One region of the Hyphomicrobium sp. DY-1 genome, then DNA from elsewhere that is predicted to be linked to it. Evidence: riboswitches for the same ligand, from Rfam matches in the RefSeq annotation. Region 1 holds a riboswitch; the other holds the start of a gene.
The links. A riboswitch is a leader RNA that binds a small molecule or an ion and turns the genes downstream of it on or off. The one in region 1 is predicted to bind fluoride.
Positions count from the first base shown of each region.

Region 2: another riboswitch for fluoride. It lies ahead of RLW41_RS16740 (methanol/ethanol family PQQ-dependent dehydrogenase); the one in region 1 lies ahead of crcB (fluoride efflux transporter CrcB).

Region 1 is NZ_CP134870.1:3,631,956-3,639,320, reverse strand. It holds gene RLW41_RS17575 (molybdopterin-containing oxidoreductase family protein) at 296-2,323, shown strand; gene crcB (fluoride efflux transporter CrcB) at 2,351-2,782, opposite strand; fluoride riboswitch at 2,834-2,896, opposite strand; gene RLW41_RS17565 (ABC transporter ATP-binding protein/permease) at 3,144-4,949, shown strand; gene RLW41_RS17560 (hypothetical protein) at 5,849-5,971, shown strand; gene RLW41_RS17555 (HlyD family secretion protein) at 6,199-7,365, shown strand, end outside.
Region 2 is NZ_CP134870.1:3,458,382-3,465,746, forward strand. It holds gene RLW41_RS16725 (Crp/Fnr family transcriptional regulator) at 140-724, shown strand; gene gyrA (DNA gyrase subunit A) at 939-3,689, opposite strand; gene RLW41_RS16735 (c-type cytochrome) at 4,112-4,486, shown strand; fluoride riboswitch at 4,674-4,736, shown strand; gene RLW41_RS16740 (methanol/ethanol family PQQ-dependent dehydrogenase) at 4,968-6,788, shown strand; gene coaD (pantetheine-phosphate adenylyltransferase) at 7,029-7,365, shown strand, end outside.

The DNA of each region.
Region 1 (7,365 bases):
CACAGCAATTGTCCCGGAGGCCTGAAATCATCGCACCTTCGATTGCGAGCGACGCGGGGTCATACCGTCAGTCCATCTGGCGCTCCCGGGTGATACGCAACACGATGCGAGCCTGCCTGCTCTGGATGCCTCAACTGCCGGATAAAGCGTCATCGTGCGGTGCATTCATGCATAACCTAAGCTCCGATCATCCCTCGCCGATCCCGCACTTGCGCCCAACGCGAAAGCCTTTACCAGCGCTGAAATTCCGGACTAGATTTGAAGCGGCTCTACGCTTCCAGGAAGGTTCGGCGCAATGGCAACGCAGGCAATCGTCAAGACAACGTGTCCCCGGGACTGTTACGACGCGTGCGGCATAATCGTAAAAATGGCGAGCGACGGCGCGGTGTCGGTTGTCGGCGATCCCAATCACGACATGAGCCGCGGCAAGCTTTGCGGCAAGTGCTCGATTGCCTACAACGGCGTGTGGCGCAGCAAGACGGATCGGCTAACGACTCCGTTGAAGCGCGTCGGCCCGAAAGGATCGGGACAGTTTGACGAGGTCTCCTGGTATGATGCCATATCGGAGATCGCGCAACGGCTGCACAGCATTATCGCGACCGACGGCGGCCAAGCCATCCTGCAAACCCATTACACTGGAACGTGCTCGCTGATCGCCGGGCTGTTTCCGCTGCGTTTCTTCAATCGCATTGGAGCGACTGAAGTCGACCCAGACACGGTCTGTAACAAGGCGGGCCACGTCGCGCTTCAACTCGCGTTCGGGGAATCGACCCGCGGCTTCGACCCACGCACGGTCAGTTCCAGCAAATGCGTCTTGATCTGGGGGGCGAACCCGTCAGCCTCAGCGCCTCACGTCCATGAGCACTGGGTGGCGCGCAGCGGCGTCCCAACGATCGTCGTCGATCCGATCCGCCACGCGACGGCTGAAGCGGCCGACATTCATCTGCAGCTCTTTCCCGGCACCGACGCGGCGCTTGCCTTCGCGATGCTCGCCGTCATCAAATCGGCCCGAAAGCTCGACCGCGATTTTCTTGCACGCCATTGTATCGGCTGGGACGACATCGAACCGCAACTCGACGCTTGCACATTGAGTTGGGCGGAGGCAACGACCGGCGTTCCTGCGGCCCTCATCGAAAAAGCGGCGCTGCTCTACGCGGACGGCCCATCGCTACTATGGATGGGACAAGGCTTCCAGCGCCAGACATTCGGCGGCAACGCCATGCGTTCGGTCGGCCTGCTGCCACCTGCGACGGGCAACATCGGAAAGCTCGGCGCCGGTTTCCTCTATCTCAACGGCTGGGACGCCCGAGGCGTCGACGGCGGTTATCTTTCCGCTTCGCATCTCAACGCCGATCCCCAATCCGTCAGCCATATGGATCTCGCGGCGCGGCTCGAAAGCGGCGAGACGAAAGCGCTCTTCACCTGGAATAACAACATCGCGGCCTCGAGCCCGGAGCAGGCGCGATTGCGCCAGGCGCTGAGGCGCGAGGATCTTCTCCAAGTCACGGTCGATCTATTCCAGACCGATACGGCCGACTACGCGGATTTCGTTCTGCCCGCGGCGAGTTTTCTGGAATTCGACGATGTCGTCATGTCGTATTTTACCCATTCCGTCTCGGCACAGGTTGCAGCCCTTCCGCCGCTAGGAGACGCGCTCCCCAATCAGGAGATCTTTCGGCGCCTTGCAGCCGCAATGGGTCTCACCGATCCTGAGCTGCATGAAACCGACGATGTCATTATCGAAACGATTCTGAGCCAAGCTCGCCCAGGACTCGATTTCAAAACACTCGCAGCCGCAGGCACGATGTACGTGCCCGAAGACCCGAATGTTCAGTTTGCATCACACGACTATCGCACACCGTCAGGAAAGATCGAAATGACCGGCACGCAATTTGTCGAGGCCGGATTGCCGTCGGCCCCTGCGCCATTATCGGAGCGCCGTCCGGCTCTGGGCGAATACCGTATGCTGTCGCCTGCCTCCGAATGGCTCATGAACAGCAGCTACGCCAATGACGGCAAGATCGCCCGCCGTCTGCAAATGTGCGAAGCTTGGCTCAATCCCTCCGACGCCGAAACGATCGGCGTCAAATCCGGGAACCGGTTGCAGGTGAGCAGCAAGACCGGCTCCATCGAGTTGAGTGTTGGCATTTCATCGGCGGTTCCAGCGGGCGTGCTGCTGGCGCCCAAAGGCCAATGGCCGAAAGCATCAGCCTCCGGAGCCAATATCAACGTCCTCAACCCCGGAGAAAAAGCCGACCTCGCTCAAAGCTGCGCCGTGCACAGCATCAACGTCACGCTGGCGAAGTCCCAGATCGCGACTTGACCCCTGCGCCGAAGGAAAGGAGACGCCCTAGGCGTCTTCTTCCAATGTCGTCTGCGCAATTTCCGTTGCGCCGGCGTTGAAGTAGGCGGCGACGAAGTGCCCTGCCGCCACGGCCAGGATGCAAAGCACGACGGACAACCCAATGTTGACCGCAGCGCGCCCGATAGCGCCCGAGCGGAGAAGATCGAGTGTCTGCAGACTGAATGACGAAAAAGTTGTAAAGCCCCCGCAAATCCCCACCATCACGAACAGGCGGAATTCTTCGCTGACCGGATAACGCCCATGCGCCAGGGTCAGCGTGCCGAAAAAGCCTATGATAAATGACCCGGCAATATTGATAAGGATCGTGCCCCACGGCAGCGTGCCGCTGATCGGAAGGGCAAGATACGACCCGGCATACCGACACAAGGTCCCGATAGCTCCGCCGAACATAACGACCAGACATGTCGTGAAATTCATTTGAGGCTCCTCTTCAGCATTTCAGCCAACGGCCGTCTCCCGTCGGAAACGGCTATCGTAGGAGTCATCAGCCACAATGGCGGTTATCGGGGGAACCCCATCCCCATCGCTTACTCAAGTACACGATTTTCCGGGCGGCCCAAACTAGCTTGTGTGCGTCACGAGTGCATCGGCGTTTGACAACCTCAGCCAAGTCGCGTCGCATCCCGCCAACGCTTGCAAATAATTAAGGTTCTGGCCACCCTCCGGAAATGTGCCTCGCGCCACCCTCGACGAAATGAGGAGCCACACGGCCTTGCGGATGGTTCAAAACCGCAGCTGGCCCGCTGAGGATGCAAAGCAACCGTGATGTGGAATTGTGATGCGGAATGATACGCGCTCGCGCCTGAGCGCGATTTGGCAACTGACGACGCCCTACTTCTTCTCGAAAGATTCGGGTGTCGTTCGCATCAGCTCCCGATTGAAATTCACCGTTGCGGAACGCTGGATCGGCGGCAGCCTTCTCTTGGTCGTCCTCGCCATCGAATTCGGCCAGGTTGGGCTGTCCGTTTTGCTCAACAGCTGGAACGCCGAGTTCTACAACGCGCTTCAGACGAAAAACGTCGGCGCCTTCTGGCACCAGCTCGCCATATTCTCGGTGATCGCCGCGGCCTTCATTATCTCGTCGGTTTATCAGCTCTATCTCAATCAATGGCTGCAGATCCGGTGGCGGCGCTGGATGACCGAGCGCTATGTTCACCGCTGGCTCCAGAACAGCACCCACTACCGCATGCGTCTCCGCAGCGAGGCAGCCGACAACCCCGACCAGCGTATCGCTGAGGACATCGCACTTTATATCGGACGAACGCTCTCTCTCGGCATTGGCTTCCTGTCGTCGATCACGAGCCTCGTTTCATTCAGCATCATACTGTGGGGAATTTCAGCCGAGGTTCCGCTGCAGATCGCAGGATATCACATCGGCGCCCATGGTTATCTCGTCTGGCTCGCAGCCATATTCGCGCTCGTGGCCAGCGTCGGAGCGCATCTCATCGGCCGCACATTGGCGAGCCTCAACTTTAGTCGCCAGCGGCGCGAAGCCGATTTTCGCTTCGGCTTGGTGCACCTTCGCGAAAACTCCGAACAGATCGCATTGCTGCGCGGCGAGAACGCCGAGCGCAATATCCTGCGCGATCGTTTCTCCGATATCGTAACCAACTGGCACGACATCATGCGGCGCCAGAAATTTCTGACATTCTTCACGACTGGATACAATCAGATCGCCGTCGTGCTGCCGTTCCTCATCATGGCCCCGCATTATTTCGCAGGCGCAATTATGCTCGGCGTCATGACGCAAACGGCTGGCGCGTTCGGCCAGGTGCAATCGTCGATGTCGTTCTTCGTCAATTCCTATACCGATCTGGCGGAATGGATCGCCGTCGTCGACCGGCTTTCCGGCTTCTCCGATCAGATGCAGCTCGCCTCGACGGCGAGCGAGACATCCGCCGTCTCGATGGGCACGACGAATGCCAACGGCGTGCTGAGCCTTGCCGGCATTTCGCTTGCAACGCCCGGCGGCAAGAAGCTGTTGAACTCGGTGAATCTCGATATCGAACCGGGCGAGTCGGTGCTCCTGATGGCTCCATCAGGCGCCGGCAAGACAACGTTGCTGCGCACCATTCTGGGCTACTGGCCTCACGCGACGGGTGTGATCCTCACCAGATCCGGCGCCCGCCTCCTCGCGCTCCCGCAAAAGCCCTATTTCCCGCTGGGCTCGCTCCATAGCGTGCTCACCTACCCGGCGACGGAAGCCCAGCCGTCGGACGAAGAAATCTCCGACATCCTAAAACTTACGGGCCTCGAACACCTGAAACCATCTCTTAACGTCGTCGAGCGCTGGAACAATATCCTCTCGGTCGGCGAGCAGCAGCGCGTCGCGCTTGCACGCGCCATTCTGCTCCGTCCGGATATCCTTTTCCTCGATGAGGCAACGTCTGCACTCGACGAAGCCGCCGAAGCGCGCGTCCTGACCGCGATACGAAACAAACTGCCCGATACCGCGATTGTTTCCATCGGCCATCGCTCGTCGCTGCTGCCGCTTCACGACCGCGTCGTTCACGTCTCCGCAAGCGCGAGCGACGAGGAACAGGCGCTCCCGGCACCGCCAAAGAGCGTTGCCGCCGCGGAGTAATCTTATCGCCGAGCCCCAATCCCGAAACTCGGCAGCCCTATCCGAAAGCTGTCCAATCCGTAAGGGCAAAACGCGCACAAGTGCGTGAGGACGCCGTTGCTCGCCAACTGAAAGCCCCCATCTCATGACAAGGTGGCTAAGCGACGCGTAGGACTTCCATTAGCCACAATGCCCGAATGGGAGAATGACAATGAAACCGACCGGACAAAGCTTTTTCGGCATGTTTGCTGGCGTGTTGCTGTTTTCGCTTCTCTTCACGGAAATCGCGATCGCGGCGGTGCACTGAGACGGCAACACTTCGCCGCTTCGCGTCTGATCGCCCTTTCCTCTCTCCTTCCGCGAACGGCGCAGGCACAAGCGAGCCTGTGCCGTTTTGTTTTGCCGAATGAGCTTTTGGCTCCGCGACACGACAGCAACTCCGGCATTTATGTTTTCTACATTCGGAGCAATTGCGCGAGTGTTCGTAAATCTTCCTTAGGTTTAAAACTTGGAAACCATCTCCCGCGCATCCTCTCGCCGAGGCTGATCCGGGCGGGGTAACGGCTCATCCATGCACCAATGAAGGAACCCGAGACCGACAACACACATGTGTAGCCGGTCCCGGTACGGTGCTGGTTGACTGCTCCCCGCTGCATAACCAGCGCCGGGCGGCGAGGCGGTGGTCGCCTCGCCCGCTGTGCAGCGGCAAGAGCTTAAACCAAACCATCTTGAGATTTGGTGAGCCTGCCGAGGGAACGTTCCGGTATGCCGCCGACGAACAATCCCATGGGCCATCTGCCCCATATACCTAGAGATTATGGAATGGGCGCCGATCGCACTTACCTCCAATGCATCGCTTTTAACAGCGCCGCCATCCAGTCAGGAATGAAACGGCGCTCGGGTAAATTGAAGATATGAAAATGAAAGTCGCAATCCTCGCAGTGGCGCTTCTGGTCTCTGGTGTTTCGGGCGCATTCGCATCGCCCCATTGCAACGGTGATTTCAAGACCTCCGGCACGGCACAGTGTTTCGTGATCCGGTAAAACCGCAAGACATAAGCCTACAAAAGAAGATGCATCTCGGAGGGGGAGCGCCGAAAGGCGCGCCCCTTTTCTTCATTCTCGCCGACGTAGGCGCAAAACGGGCACGTCATTAAACACACGTATAGCTGGTCTTTCCAAACGTATGGCCAACAGCGCCAAAGGTTAAATAGCTGAGCTGGTGAGTGCTCTTTTATATCTTGGCAAGAGCCGAGATGGAGATGTGGACTATGTTGACCGCAGCCACCGACGTCGTCGCAACCGAGGCGGCGCCCGAAACGATGCACGTAATGGCGCACGAGACAGCGAAGTCTGAAAGCATGGTCCCGACGGCAAGGGAAACGATTGCGCCCGCGCCGAGCGCTTTGCCCGATCAAGATCCTGCAAACACGGCTGGAAAATCGCATCATTGGCTACCCTTCGGTCCGCGGCACATTCTTATCGCTGTTGTTGCTGCGGCAGTTATCGGCAGTGGCATTTATGCCGGCTGGAAATATTGGACCGAGTGGCGCTTTGAAGTCTCGACTGACGACGCATACGTGCAAGCTGACGTCGTCGCCATCGCTCCACAAGTATCCGGCGATATCGCCGCTCTGTACGTCGACGATAATCAGCGCGTCAAAGCCGGCCAAGTCCTCGCAATCATTGATCAGCGCGACTACAAAGCGGCCGTCGATCAGGCGAAAGCCGGCGTCAAACAGGCGGAAGCGGCCATTGCCACCGACCAGGCTCAGATCGGAGAGCAGCAAGCCATCGTGAGCGAAGCCGAGGCGACCATCAAGGCTGACGAAGCGACCGAAAAATACGCCCAACAGAATAATCAGCGGTTCGGCACACTCGCAAACGAAGGATACGGTTCCGTTCAAGACGAGCAACAGGCGGCCTCGCAAATCGGCACGGCACAGGCGACGCTTGCGAAAGATAAGGCGGCACTGGAAGCAGCCAAAAAACAGATTGCGACGTTGACCGCCGAACTAAAGCAAGCACGGGCCATGCTTTCGCAGAACAATGCGACGCTTGAACAGGCGGAGATCAACCTAGGCTATACGACGATTACCTCACCGGTAGATGGCATCATCGGCGATCGCACAGTGCGGGTCGGTCAGTATGCCCAACCCGGAACCGAGCTGCTCGCGGTCGTACCGCTCAACAAGGCTTACGTCATTGCCAACTTCAAGGAAACGGAACTCGCTGATGTCCGCCCAGGGCAGCCGGTCACGATTGCCGTGGACACGTTCGACGACAACGCCGTGCAGGGTTATGTCGGCAGCATCGCTCCGGCGAGTGGCCAGGAGTTCGCACTTCTCCCACCGGACAACGCAACGGGAAACTTCACGAAAATTGTCCAGCGCATCCCGGTGAAGATCTACATTGACCCGAACGATCCGTTTGCCGGC
Region 2 (7,365 bases), 170 kb from region 1:
ACGATTGACGCCACGCAGTGAAGACCGCGTGCAGTTGGAACCGGGATTAGCGGGGATTGGCAGGCTTCGAAGCCGCGCGCAGTTCGTTCGCCTTGGCAATCGATATGCGCTTTCCTCTCTCGGATCTGGAAATGTCTACGTGGCGGCGAAAGGTGTTGCCGGCATGGAAGGCGGTGCGCCAGGATCGGATGTACGCGTCATTACCGCGTTACTTTATCCGGGGGACGTTCTCGTTCCCGAGCTGCAGCCGCCGTTGTCGAATTTGGCGCTGGTCTCGCAGCGGCCGGCGGAGTTCTGGAAGCTGACGGCATCGGCATTCGCCGAGGAGGCGGCGCGCGACAGTCAGCTTTGGCAGACGATCTTTGCGCGCATCAACGATCAGAATGCGCGGGCGCAGATGCACGCTGCGGAGATGTCTATTCTCAATTCAGAAGAGCGCGTCGCGGCGTTTCTGATCGAGGCGGGGACGCGGCTGGGTATTTCGTCGGGTGGTATGATCGCGTATGAGCTGCCGCTGTCGCGTTATAGCATCGCCGACTACCTGTCGCTCAATGCCGATACGATTTCGCGGACGTTCTCGGCTTTCAACACGGCGCGGATCATCGAGCGCCGTGGACGCTTCCAGATCGTCGTGCGCGACTGGCGGGCGCTGATGGAACGCTGCCCGATGAGCGAAGCCATCGTCGCTGCTCATGGCAACGGACGGTTGCCGGTTATCCGCTGACGGGCTTTCTTTCAGCAACGCGATGATTGTCGTCTTTGGTTGCTGGCTGAGATGACCGATGTGGAAGGCGTTCCACTTCCAAAATCGTCATGGCCGCGGAGGCGGCCGTCTACGACGGACTTCGCCGGGGCGACGTCGTGCCTGAGGTGTCGTTGCGCTTCCGCTCAGTCATGCTCGGGACAAGCCCGAGCATGACATTTGTGGCGTGAAGCGATTACTCGCTGACGGCTTCCTGCGATTCTTCGGCCTCTTCCTCGGTGATGCGCTCGACCGAGACGACCTTTTCATCCGCGTCGGTCTTGAAGATGCGGACGCCCTGCGTGTTGCGGCCGGCGATGCGGATGTCGTGCACCGGGCAGCGGATCAGCTGGCCGCCGTCCGTCACCAGCATGATCTGGTCGTTCTCGCCGATCGGGAAGGAGGCGAGCAGGCGGCCATTGCGCTCGTTCGCGACCATCGCGACGATGCCTTTGCCGCCGCGGCCGGAGGTGCGGAATTCGTATGACGAGGAGCGCTTGCCGAAGCCCCTGTTCGACACCGTCAACACGAACTGCTCGGCAGCCTGCATTTCGGCGAAGCGCTCCGGCGTGAGTGTGATGGCGTCGCCGCTGGCTTCCTCGCCGTCGCTCTCTGCCGGAACGGTTTCGGCATCCTCGGCATCTTCCGAGCGGCGAAGTGCGTTCGCCTGCTTCAAATAAGCGGCGCGTTCTTCGGCGGGCGCCTCAAAATGATTGAGGATCGCCATCGAGATCACTTCGTCGCCGTCGTCGAGCCTGATGCCGCGAACGCCGGTCGAGTCACGCCCTTTGAAGAGGCGGATCTCGTCCGAGATCAGGAAGCGGATGCACTGGCCTTCCGCGCTGGTCAGCAGCACGTCCTGGTTCGGTGTCGAGATGGCGACCTGCACGATGCGGTCGCCCTCGTCGAGCTTCATCGCGATCTTGCCGTTTCGATTGATGTTCTCGAAGTCGGCCAGAGCGTTGCGGCGGACGTTGCCGGAGCGGGTGGCGAAGATCAGCTCAAGGTCGCCCCAGGTGGAAGAATCCTCCGGCAGAGGCAGGATCGAGGTGATGGCTTCGCCTTCTTCCAGCGGCAGCAGGTTGACGAGCGCCTTGCCCGGAGATTGCGGCGATGCAGCCGGCAGGCGCCAAACCTTCATGCGATAGCACATGCCGCGCGAGGAGAAGAACAGCACGGGCGTGTGCGTCGAGGTAACGAACAACTGCGTGACGAAATCCTCGTCGCGCGTCGACATGCCGGAGCGGCCTTTGCCGCCGCGGCGCTGGGCGCGATAGGCGGCGAGCGGCACCCGCTTGATGTACCCCTTGTGGCTGACAGTCACGACGCAGTCTTCGCGCTGAATGAGGTCTTCGTCTTCGACGTCGCCGTCGAAATCCATGATCTCGGTTTTGCGCGGTGTCGCGAATTCGTCCTTGATCGACTGCAGCTCGCCCTTGACGATGTCGACGACGCGGGCGCGCGAAGCGAGGATCGTGAGGTATTCTTTGATCTCGGTCGCGATCTTGTTCAACTCGTCGGAAATTTCGTCTCTGCCGAGGGCGGTGAGGCGGGCGAGGCGCAGTTCGAGGATCGACTTGGCCTGCTCTTCCGAGAGGCGATACGTGCCTTCGGCCGAAACCTTGTGGCGCGGATCAGCGATCAACTCGATCAGCGGCGTCATATCTTTCGCGGGCCAGTCGCGCGCCATCAACTGCTCTTTGGCTTCGGCGGGAGATGCCGAATAACGGATGAGCTTGATGACTTCGTCGATGTTGGCGACGGCGATGGCCAGGCCGACGAGGACGTGAGCGCGGGCGCGGGCCTTGTTCAACAAGTGCTTGATGCGGCGCGTCACGACTTCCTGGCGGAAGCTCGTGAAGGCCGAGATGAAGTCCTTGAGGTTCAGGCTTTCCGGGCGGCCACCGTTGATCGCCAGCATGTTGGCGCCGAACGTCGTCTGCAGGTCGGAATATTTGTAGAGGTTGTTGAGCACCACGTCGGCGACGGCATCGCGTTTCAATTCGATGACGATGCGGATGCCTTCGCGGTTTGATTCATCCCAAAGGTCGGAGATGCCTTCGATCTTCTTGTCGCGCACGAGATCGGCAATCTTTTCGATCAGCGTGCGCTTGTTGACCTGATAGGGGATCTCGGTGACGACGAGCGCCTCACGATCCTTGCGGATGTTCTCGACCTTGACGCGTGCGCGCATGATGATCGAGCCGCGGCCCTTGTGGTAGGCATTGAGAATGCCGCCGCGGCCGAGGATGATGCCAGCCGTCGGGAAGTCCGGGCCCTGGATGATCTGGGTCAGGTCTTCGAGACTGACCTCGGGATTGTCGAGGTCGGCGATACAGGCATCGATGACTTCGCCGAGGTTGTGCGGCGGGATGTTGGTTGCCATGCCGACCGCGATGCCGCCTGCGCCGTTGACGAGCAGGTTCGGGAATTTCGAGGGCAGGACGGTTGGCTCTTGAATCGTACCGTCGTAGTTGTCGCGATAATCGACGGTGTCGTTGTCGAGGTCATCGAGCATGAAGCCCGCGACTTTGGCGAGACGCGATTCCGTGTAGCGTTCGGCTGCAGGCGGATCGCCGTCGATGGAGCCGAAGTTGCCTTGGCCGTCGACGAGGGGCACGCGCATAGAGAAATCCTGCGCGAGGCGCACGAGCGCGTCGTAGATCGCAAGGTTGCCGTGCGGGTGATATTTGCCCATCACTTCGCCGACGATGCGCGCCGACTTGACGTATTTTTTGTTCCAGTCGAGCCCGAGTTCGTTCATCGCGAAGAGAATGCGGCGGTGGACGGGCTTTAAGCCATCGCGCACGTCAGGGAGCGCGCGGGAAATGATGACGCTCATCGCGTAGTCGAGATAGGAGCGTTTCATCTCGTCCGAGATGGAGATCGGGCGGATGTCGCTCGGCTCGCGGCCGGACGGATTTTCTTCGTCGTTATTGTCGGTCAAAGTCAGCTCTTTCCGGGATGAGATCGGCGGGGGTGATACGCACCAGCGGCCGACGGGAAACCAGTGCTTATACTGTAGCCGAAACGGAAACCGAATGCCACCTGCGCGGCGTCGTGCCACGGCTCCACAGAATTTAGAAAATCTCTTTCATATCAAACGGTTATTGAGTCATGTTTGGGCGTGTTGCGATTGCCGCCGTGAAGCGCCGGCGAGATCGCGGCGAACGGCGTGGAATGGTGGCAGAATCGGTGCGCTGAAGACTGCGCGGCGCATGCCTCCACGGGCCGCCCGCGGGCGTTTTCGCGATGGCTGACGGCCTCGGCTTTTCACGCGGAACGGCATTTCGTTCACTGCGTTGGCGAAGCAGGAACAAGTTGCAAAAAGCAAAACATCCGGCGCACAGCGTCGGAGAGAGGACTGTTATGCGCGCGATATTCGCTGGCTGTGCAATTGCATTGTCGCCGATGCTGATCGAGATGGCGTTTGCGGCGGAAGAGGTTGGGCCGGAAGCGTTCAATAACAATTGCCGGACCTGCCATTCGTGGAAGGAGGGCGACAATCGCCTCGGCCCGACCTTGCACGGCATTATCGGTCGCAAAGCGGGAACGGCTGAGGGGTTCAATTATTCGAATGCGATGAAGTCGTCAGGCATCACGTGGGATGAGGCGACGCTCGATAAGTTCATCACCAACCCGAATGCGGTCGTTCCCAATAACAACATGAAGCCGTTCAGCGGCGTCGGCGACGCGGCGACGCGCAAGCAGATCATCGATTTTCTGAAGAGCAATCCGAAGTGAATTTGCGCGCGGGGAGAATGAATTTACCGTGGGCGGTGAATTCGGCCTGCTTAATTCTTGCGGTCCGCAGCATCTGATTTGCGCCCAGTCGTATTTGCGCTGTGGCCCAGCCGGCCTCACTGTCAATCACGAATGTTCGCGCAGACGTGACAATTTGCATTGACTTCGTGATTGCATTGCTCAATGTTCCCGGCCTGGGAATGGAATCTCCCGTAAAACCGCCCCGATGGCTGATGATTCCTACTGCGTTGATGTCCTCATTCTTCGAGTGAGGCCGCGGTAGGATCGTTTCTATTTTCCTGCCACGGGAGAGGCGTGTCTCTTTCATCAACTCAGAAGTCGGGGGGATGGAGGAGACAGTCGAGTGGTTGAGCTTTCCACGCTTGCAACCCCTCTCTTCTGAAACTCCTTCATCCTCCCGGCGACGGCCGAGTGGGCTCAGCTGCGTCGCGATAAGCGACGCTAGCACATGGAGGAAGTAATGAGGAAGTGGGCTAGCTCCACGGCCGCCGTTGCTCTGCTGGCAATTTCGTCGCCGGCCTGGGCCAATGAGGACGTGATTAAACTATCGCAAGACCCCAATAACTGGGCCATTCAGTCGGGCGATTATAGTGGTCATCGCTATTCCAAGCTTGACCAGATCAACACCGAAAACGTCGGTCAGCTGAAAGTGGCTTGGACGTTCTCGACGGGCGTTCTTCGCGGCCATGAAGGCGGCCCGCTCGTCGTCGGCGACGTCATGTACGTCCACACGGCATTTCCGAACATCGTCTATGCCTTGGATCTCGCGCACGAACAGAAGATCATCTGGAAGTACGTGCCGAAGCAGGACCCGTCGGTTATTCCGGTCATGTGCTGCGACACGGTCAACCGTGGCGTGCAATACGCTGAAGGCAAGATCTTCCTCCATCAGGCCGACACCGCCCTCGTCGCTCTCGACGCGAAGACGGGTAAGGAACTGTGGAAGGTCGTCGACGGCGATCCGAAGAAGGGCGAGACGGGCACGGGTGCTCCGCTTGTCGTCAAGGATAAGGTCATCATCGGCATCTCGGGCGCCGAATTCGGCGTTCGCTGCCATCTGACCGCTTACGACATCAACACCGGTAAGAAGGTGTGGCGCGCCTACTCGATGGGTCCCGACTCCGACATCCTCGTCGATCCGGAGAAGACCATGTCGCTCGGCAAGCCGGTCGGCAAAGACTCCTCGCTCAAGACCTGGAACGGCGATGAGTGGAAGATCGGTGGCGGTTCGACCTGGGGCTACATGTCCTACGATCCGGCGCTCAACCTGATCTACTACGGCACGGGCAATCCCTCGACCTGGAACGCGGCTCAGCGTGCGGGACCGGATGGCAAGCCCATCGATCAGAAGTGGTCGATGACCTACTTCGCGCGTGACGTCGACACCGGTATCGCCAAGTGGGCCTACCAGATGACGCCGTTCGACGAGTGGGACTATGACGGCATCAACGAGTCTCTGCTCGCGACGATGAACATCAAGGGCAAGGAGCACAAGACGCTGACGCACTTCGACCGTAACGGCTTTGCTTATACGATCGATCGCGTCACGGGTGAGCCGCTCGTTGCCGAGAAGTATGATCCGATCGTCAACTGGGCGACCGGCATCGATCTCGACAAGTCGAGCCCGAACTACGGCCGTCCGATCCGCGTGAAGAAGTACTCGACGTTCGCGAACGGTACGGATTTTAACACGAAGGGCATCTGCCCTGCGGCTCTCGGAACGAAAGATCAGCAACCGGCTTCCTATTCGGAGCTGACTCACCTGTTCTACGTGCCGACGAACCACGTCTGCATGGACTACGAACCGTTCAAGGTCTCGTACACGGCCGGTCAGCCTTACGTCGGCGCCACGCTTTCGATGTTCCCCGGTCCGGATAAGCCGGAGCGCATGGGTAACTTCATCGCGTGGGATGGCGCTAAGGGTAAGATCGTCTGGTCGGATCCGGAGCAGTTCTCGGTGTGGTCAGGTGCTCTGACGACGGCCGGCGGCGTTGCCTTCTACGGCACGCTCGAAGGCTACTTCAAGGCCGTCGACCAGAAGACCGGCAAGCTGCTTTACAAGTTCAAGACGCCGTCGGGCATCATCGGTAACGCGATGACCTACATGCACGATGGCAAGCAGTACGTTGCTGTGCTTTCGGGCGTTGGTGGCTGGGCCGGTATCGGTCTCGCTGCCGGCTTGACGAACCCGACCGATGGCCTCGGTGCCGTCGGTGGCTACTCGGGCCTGTCGGATTACACCAACCTCGGCGGTTCTCTGACTGTCTTCTCGCTGCCTTAGCGCTTCCTCCGTGACAGAAACGTCATAGGCTGCGAGCAACTTGGCCGGCGCGTTTTCGAACGTGCCGGTCCTTTGGCGATGTGGCTCCGCGCGAATGTGATCGCGGGGCCACCTCCGCCGTTTAAGTCCTGCGAAATGCCACGCGGATTTATTCATCCTATTGGTGAAACGTCGTCTGGCCCTCTGGGCAAGGGGAGGGGCAGAGGCTATTCAGGACATTCCTGAATGGTGAAGGCGCATATGGCTCGCATTGGTTTTTATTCCGGCTCGTTTGATCCCGTGACGCTTGGGCATACTGACGTCATCCGGCGGGCCGCGGGGTTGCTCGACAGGCTCGTCATCGGCATCGGCGTCAATCCGGGCAAAGCGCCGATGTTTGACGACAGCGAACGCGTTGCGATGCTGGAAGAAGAAGTGCAGCCAATCGTCGAGGCGACTAAGACCGAGATTGTGGTCGTGACGTTTTCGGGGCTGGCGGTCGATGCGGCGCGGACGCACAAGGCATCGATCATCATTCGCGGTCTGCGCGACGGCACCGACTTCGATTATGAAATGCAGATGGCTGGGATGAACGGCG